One region of the Kitasatospora kazusensis genome, then DNA from elsewhere that is predicted to be linked to it. Evidence: predicted binding sites of a transcription regulator. Region 1 holds the regulator's gene; the other holds the start of a gene.
What was found. The regulator HspR, encoded in region 1, represses chaperone genes until heat shock. The targets are predictions, from matches to a motif close to TTGAGNNNNNNNNNCTCAA.
Positions count from the first base shown of each region.

Region 2: lon (endopeptidase La) is a predicted target of HspR. The motif match lies at 2,012-2,030, and genes of this name have one in related genera.

Region 1 covers NZ_BAAANT010000028.1:17,533-21,180, forward strand. Annotated here, with positions in the region: gene grpE (nucleotide exchange factor GrpE) at 1-108, shown strand, start outside; gene dnaJ (molecular chaperone DnaJ) at 214-1,362, shown strand; gene ABD330_RS21855 (heat shock protein transcriptional repressor HspR) at 1,367-1,873, shown strand; gene ABD330_RS21860 (helix-turn-helix domain-containing protein) at 2,105-3,118, shown strand.
Region 2 covers NZ_BAAANT010000002.1:199,823-203,470, reverse strand. Annotated here, with positions in the region: gene lon (endopeptidase La) at 1-1,989, opposite strand, end outside; gene ABD330_RS03005 (rhomboid-like protein) at 2,287-3,069, opposite strand; gene ABD330_RS03000 (response regulator transcription factor) at 3,574-3,648, shown strand, end outside.

The DNA of each region.
Region 1 (3,648 bases):
GTCGCGGTGGCCGAACCGCAGCCCGGCGCCCAGACCACGGGTGCCCCGGATGCGGAGAAGCCCGGCCCGGACGCAGCCGACAAGGCTGACGGTGCGGCCGAAAGCTGACACTCTGTGCGCTGCGGAGTCGTACGTCGTCCAGTACGACGCACGGCTCCGCAGCGCCGTATCCGGCGCCATCAGAACGGCATACTTCGGGAGGTTGTGGCAGCCATGAGCGCCAAGGACTACGTGGAGAAGGACTACTACAAGGTCCTCGGTGTGCCCAAGGACGCCACCACCGCCGAGATCAAGAAGACGTACCGGAAGCTGGCCCGCGAGTTCCACCCGGACGCCAACAAGGGTGACACCAAGGCGGAGGACCGCTTCAAGGACATCTCCGAGGCGTACGACGTCCTCTCGGACGACAAGCGCCGCAAGGAGTACGACGAGGCCCGCAGCCTCTTCGGCGCCGGCGGCTACCGGGCCGGCGGCCCGGGCGGCAGCACCGGCAGCTTCGACTTCGGCGACCTGTTCAACAGCGCCCCCGGCGGGGGCGGCGGCGGCATCGGCGACGTCTTCGGCGGCCTCTTCAACCGGGGCACCCGGCAGGCCCAGCCGCGCCGCGGGGCCGACGTCGAGACCGAGGTGACGCTCAGCTTCGAGGAGGCGGTCGACGGCGCGACCGTCCCGCTCCGGATGACCAGCCAGGCCCCCTGCCGGGTGTGCAGCGGCACCGGCGCCAAGGCCGGCACCACCCCGCGGGTCTGCCCGACCTGTGTCGGCGCGGGCACCGTCAGCCGGGGCCAGGGCGCCTTCGCGCTCTCCGAGCCCTGCCGGGACTGCAAGGGCCGCGGCATGCTGGTCGACGACCCGTGCACCGTCTGCCACGGCAGCGGCCGGGCCAGCTCGGCCCGCACCATGCAGGTCCGCATCCCGGCCGGGGTCCAGCACGACCAGCGGATCAGACTCAAGGGCAAGGGCGCCCAGGGCGAGCGCGGCGGCCAGCCGGGCGACCTCTACGTCACGGTGCACGTCGACCCGCACCCGGTCTTCGGCCGCAAGGGCGACAATCTGACGGTCACCGTGCCGGTGTCCTTCCCCGAAGCGGCGCTGGGCGGCACCATCGAGGTGCCGACCCTGGCGGGCCCGCCGGTGAAGCTCCGGCTGCCGGCCGGCAGTGCCAACGGGCTCACCCTGCGGGCCCGTGGCAAGGGCGCCACCCGCAAGGACGGCACTCGCGGGGACCTGCTGGTCACCGTCGAGGTCACGGTCCCGAAGCTCGTCGAAGGCGACGCGCTGACGGCGCTGGAGCAGTACCGCGAGGCCACCGCCTCGGACGACCCGCGAGCCGCCCTGTTCCGGGCGACGGAGGGAGCGTGACCCGATGATGGACCAGGATCCGATCGGCCCCGGCCTCGGTGAGGGCCTGCCGGGCGGCCGCCGCCCGCCCAGGGCCGGCGGCGCGCCCCGCCATGCCTACCAGCTCACCGAGGAGACGCCGGTCTACGTCATCTCGGTGGCCGCCGAGCTGTCGGGGCTGCATCCGCAGACGCTGCGCCAGTACGACCGCCTCGGGCTGGTCTGCCCGGACCGTACGGCGGGCCGGGGCCGGCGGTACTCGGCCCGGGACATCCAGCAGCTGCGCGAGGTGCAGCGGCTCTCCCAGGACGAGGGCATCAACCTGGCCGGCATCAAGCGGATCATCGAGCTGGAGAACCAGGTCGCCGCGCTGCAGTCCCGGATCGGCGAGCTGGCCGACTCACTGGAGGGCGCGGCCAGCGCGCTCCAGCAGCGGGAGGCCGCCGTGCACGCCTCCTACCGCCGCGACCTGGTCCCGTACCAGCAGGTCCAGCAGTCCAGCGCGCTGGTGGTCTGGCGCCCGAAGCGGTAGTGAGCAGGGCCACGGTAGTGAACAGGACCACGGTAGTGAGCAGGGCCCCAGCCGCCGGCACCCCCCACCAGGGGGGTGCCGGCGGCTTCCATCTGATGAGAGAGTGCCACCAGCCTGCGGCAGGCGAGGTGCATGTCCGACTCGGCCCGTCGCGCACCGGTATTGACGCCTATGATCCCGGTGGGCACACAGTGCCCATCCATCTGTTCGGCCAACGGCAAGGAGCCCCAGATGAGTGAGACGGACGAGCCCGGCCTCACTTCTGGCAGGCTGGGCGTTCTCTCCGCCCAGGCCCGGGAGCTCTACCGATCCGTCCTCCGCTCCCAGGGACGCCTGTGCTCCGACGGGAACGGTTCGGTGGACCGCGACCACCTGCTCGAACTGGTGGACATCGGCCTGCTGGTACCGGACACCGACAGCCCGGACGTCCTGGTCGCCGTCGACCCCGAGCAGTTGTCGGCCCGCCTGAGCAGCATGTGGCAGCGGAAGGCACTGGACCTGCTGAGCCGGGCGGTCTCGCTGCCCGCCGACCTCCAGGAGCTGGCCGAGGACTTCCGCACGCCCGAGCAGGCCGGCGGGACGATCGAGTACGTCCGGGGCAAGGTCCTGATAAACCAGCGGCTCGGCCAGCTGGTGAGCAGTTGCATGGAGGAGATGCTCGCCGCGCAGCCGGGCGGCCCGCGTCCGCCGGAGGCACTGGCCGGGGTGATCACCCGGGATCTGGAGATGCTCCGCCGCGGGGCTTCCATTCGGACGATCTACCACCCGAGTACCCGCTACCACACCCCGACCCGCGAGTATGTCGCGACGATAGCCGAACACGGCGGTCAGGTGCGGACACTGGACGAGCCGTACACCCGGCTGATCGTGATCGATCGACGTACCGCGGTGATTCCGGTCGTGGACGACCTCAACTTGGCGGCGTTCATTCACGATCAGGCTGTCATCAGCTACCTCGTGGAGGAGGTATTCGAGCGGAACTGGAGCCGGGGACTGGATTTTGACGGAACCCGGACAGTACCTCCGCAGGTCGTCTCACGACTCCGTCAGACGATCGTGGACCTGCTTCTCAAGGGGACCAATCACCGCGTTATCGCTCGCAGACTGGGCATCAGCGAGCGCACTCTGGCCCGGCATATTGCGGAGATGCGTGAGGAGTACCACGTCGAGTCGCTCTTCCAACTCGGCTACGTACTTGCCCAAAGTACCCATGAGCCGCACGAGTCGAAGGAAGCCTTCGACTAGCCGTCCCGCCCGGACGCCCCGTTCGTCCGGGCACGGCACGTGCTACCGCGGCACTCAGGTCCAGGCCGAGTCCCCCGGCGCCACCAGGGACTGAGCGCTCGCCGTCACCTGCGAGGCGGGGGCCGCGTGCACAACGACTCGCGTCCAGGCGCTGTCGCCGGCCACTGCCGGATTGCCCCCGACCAACGTCGCCGCACTCATGACAAGTGGCACAACGACGAAGCGAACAAAAAGGCGCATGCGAGACATTGCGACCAAATCCTTCCTCAGAGTTATGCCTCACCGGACAAATGAAGCCTCGAACATTAGCTCAGATCATGCCGCACCCTGAAGCCAGTGTCACGCCACCCGCTTTCTGGAGAGTGCGTCATCTGCCTGCCAGGCACCCAGATGACACCGTCAGTCAGTGGACGTACCGGCTGCGCCCGTTGGACGATCGGCTCGTCCCGCTGTGTTGGCATCAACTGCCCTCACCTTGACGTTGTCTCTTCAACTTATCCGCAGCACCAATGGCCAAAAGCGCTGGATCC
Region 2 (3,648 bases), on a different contig from region 1:
GCGGAGGTAGGAGAGCGCGATGTGCGCGGACTCCTTCATCACGTCGCCCAGCTGACCGGTCAGGGTCAGCCCGGTGGCGCCGGTCTCGGCGTCGGCGAGGGACGCCTCGATGTAGAGGACGTCGCCGCCCGCGCCCGTCACGGCCAGCCCGGTCGCGACGCCCGGCACGGCCGTCCGCCGCTCGGCCGGCTCCTGGGCCGCCTCGGGGGTGTGGTGCGGCCGGCCGATCAGCGCCCGCAGGTCGTCCGTGCCGATCGCGACGGGCAGCTCGCGCTCGCCCAGCTCGCTCTGCGCGGCGACCTTCCGCAGGATCCGGGCGATTGACCGCTCCAGGTTCCGGACGCCCGCCTCGCGGGTGTACTCGCCCGCCAGCCTGCGCAGCGCTCCCTCGTCCACCGCGACCTCGTCGGTCTTCAGGCCCGCGCGCTCCAGCTGCCGGGGCAGCAGGTGGTCACGGGCGATGACGACCTTCTCGTCCTCGGTGTAGCCGTCGAGACGGACCAGCTCCATCCGGTCGAGCAGCGCCTCGGGGATGGCTTCGAGCACGTTGGCGGTGGCCAGGAAGACCACGTCGGAGAGGTCGAGCTCGACCTCCAGGTAGTGGTCCCGGAAGGTGTGGTTCTGCGCCGGGTCGAGCACTTCGAGCAGGGCCGCCGCCGGGTCGCCCCGGTAGTCGGAGCCGACCTTGTCGATCTCGTCGAGCAGGATCACCGGGTTCATCGAGCCGGCTTCCTTGACGGCGCGGACGAGCCGGCCGGGGAGCGCGCCGACGTACGTGCGCCGGTGGCCGCGGATCTCCGCCTCGTCCCGGACGCCGCCGAGCGCGACCCGGACGAACTTCCGGCCCATCGCGCGCGCCACCGACTCACCGAGCGAGGTCTTGCCGACCCCGGGCGGGCCGACCAGCGCCAGCACCGCTCCCCCGCGACGGCCGCCGACCAGCCCGAGCCCCTGGTCCTCACGCCGCTTGCGGACGGCCAGGTACTCGACGATCCGGTCCTTCACGTCCGACAGGCCCGCGTGGTCGGCGTCCAGCACCGCCCGCGCGCCCGCGATGTCGTACGCGTCCTCGGTGCGCTCGTTCCACGGCAGCTCCAGGACGGTGTCCAGCCAGGTGCGGATCCAGGAGCCCTCCGGCGACTGGTCGGAGGACCGCTCCAGCTTGTCGACCTCCTTGAGCGCGGCCTCCCGGACGCTCGCGGGCAGGTCGGCGGCCTCGACCCGGGCGCGGTAGTCGCCCTCCTCGTCGGCCGGGTCGCCGTTCAGCTCGGCCAGCTCCTTGCGGACGGCCTCCAGCTGCTTGCGCAGCAGGAACTCCTTCTGCTGCTTGGCGACGCCCTCCTCGACGTCCTTGCGGATGGTGTCGTTGACCTCCTCCTCGGCGAGGTGGTCGCGGAGCAGGCCGAGCGCGTACTCCAGGCGGGCCACCTGGTCCGCCTCCAGCAGCACCTTGAGCTTCTGCTCGGCGGTGGCGAACGGCGCGTACCCGATGTTGTCGGCGAGCTCGCCGACGCCCTCGATCTGCGCGACCCGGTCGACGATCTGCCAGGCGCCGCGCTTGCGCAGCCACTGGGTGGAGAGCGCCTTGTACTCCTTGACCAGCTCGACGGCCCGCCCGGCCACCGGCAGACCGGCGTCGGACTCGCGGAAGGCGCTGGTCTCGACCCAGAGCGCGGCGCCCGGGCCGGTGGTGCCGGTGCCGATCCGGACCCGACGGACGGCCCGGACCAGCGCGGCCGGGTCACCGTCGGCGAGCCGGCCGACCTGCTCGACCGTGGCCAGCGTTCCGACGGCGGCGTACGAGCCGTCCAGCCGCGGGACCAGCAGGACCTGCGGCTTGGCCCCCGCCGGGACGGCGGCCCGGGCGGCCTCGACCGCGGCGCGCACCTCGGTGTCGGACAGGTCCAGCGGGACCACCATGCCCGGGAGCACTACCTCGTCGTCGAGCGGCAGTACGGGCAGAGTGAGCGGTGTGGACGTCGATGCCATGATCTCTCCCCAGTCAGCGAAGTTGAGTTGACCTGACTAAGGATTGGCGGGCCCGCATTGTTCCCGGGGTTCTGTTCGCTCTGAGCGATCAGCCCCGACCGACGGCAGGGCACTCCCCCGGGGCGGTGCAGGACGGTGGGCGCACGGAGCGGCGGCCGGGCGCGCCGGGCGGGCGCAGCGGGGATACGAGCGCGGCCGGTTTCGCTTGCGAATTTCGCGCGGTTCTCCGCGCCGTCGGCGCGGTACTCGCCGGGAAATCGAACAGTGCCCCTGTGACCTGGGACTCTCAGGAAAGACTCAGGCCTCGGAGGGGGCCATCCGGCCCGAACGGCGGGGGACCAGCCGGCGCAACCGTGCGCGCAGGGGGGTGCCCGGGCCGCGCCGCAGGCGGCTCCAGAGGGCGATGCCGACCAGCAGGGCCGTCGGGTGGCCGATCCCGGTGACCAGGTCCTGGTCGCTGAGGATCTGGTGGGCGATCAGGGCGACCGCTCCGGTCAGGGCCAGTACCCGGCCGCGCGGGGAGAGCAGCCCGGCGAGCGCGCCGAGGCTGGCCAGGACGCCGTAGCTGACGCCGATGTCCAGGTCGTCGAGGGCGCCGGCGCCGAGGTGTCCGGTCGCCACGGCGACCGCGACCACGCCCTGCGAGAGCAGGGTGGCCAGCACGTGCCCGGCGGCGAACACACCGAACGCCCGCCAGGGCCCGACCCGCCGTTCCAGCGGGGCGACGGTGAGCGCGAAGGCCCACAGGTACGGCATCCAGACCGGTCCGGCCACCCAGAGGCCGCTGAGCAGCAGGGCGAGCAGCGGGCGGTGGATCAGGTTGTGGCCGTCGGTACTGGAGAACGCCTGGAGCTGGTGCACCAGGGCGGGCGAGGCGAAGTGGGAGAACAGCGTCGTACCGAGCAGCACGACGAGGTAGCCGAGCGCGAAGCGGTTGCGCCGCGGAGTCGGGACCATGTCCAGCACCCGGTGCAGGACCCCTGCGCGGAGCCCGTACCGCAGGCCGCCGAAGGGGAGCGGCGGAACGCCGAAGGCCTCGGTCTCGCGAGGCAGGGCACCAACGGGTCGGGTGTCCGACATGTCGCCTCCACTCCCAGCACTACCGCCACCAGCACTGTTGTCGTGACCACGGTACTCAGCGGTTCTGAGAGCAACCTGAGGAAGGGCTGTGAAGATCGGCCCCACGCTCTCACCCCTTGGTCCGGACCAGCCCTTTGTTTACGGACAAGTAGCTTGCCCGTTCAGGAGTCTGTCACCCCCTCGGGTGCATACGCACCGTTACCGGGGAATTTTTTGCCGGGTAAGGTATCGCCCCGTGTCCCGTCCTGACCAGGTTCGGCACCGGCCCACGGGCCGGATATGTCCGGTTCACCTGCCGGGACGCTCGCGGTGTCCGTACGCTGCGAAGAGTGCGGATTCGGTACGCAGACCCACACCTGCGCACCTCCTCTCCGGTGCCGACGGCGGACGGCACAGTCGGAGGCCTCGGGCCGGGCACAAGCCCACGACGGAACTAGACGACTACGAGCGGAGCCCGCTGTCCACAGACAGCCGGCCCGTAGCCCTGGGGGCGGTGGCGTGACCGTGACAGACATTCAGCAGGACAGCTCCGGCAGCAACGGAGTGAGCACCCAACGACGTGTCCTCGTCGTCGAGGAC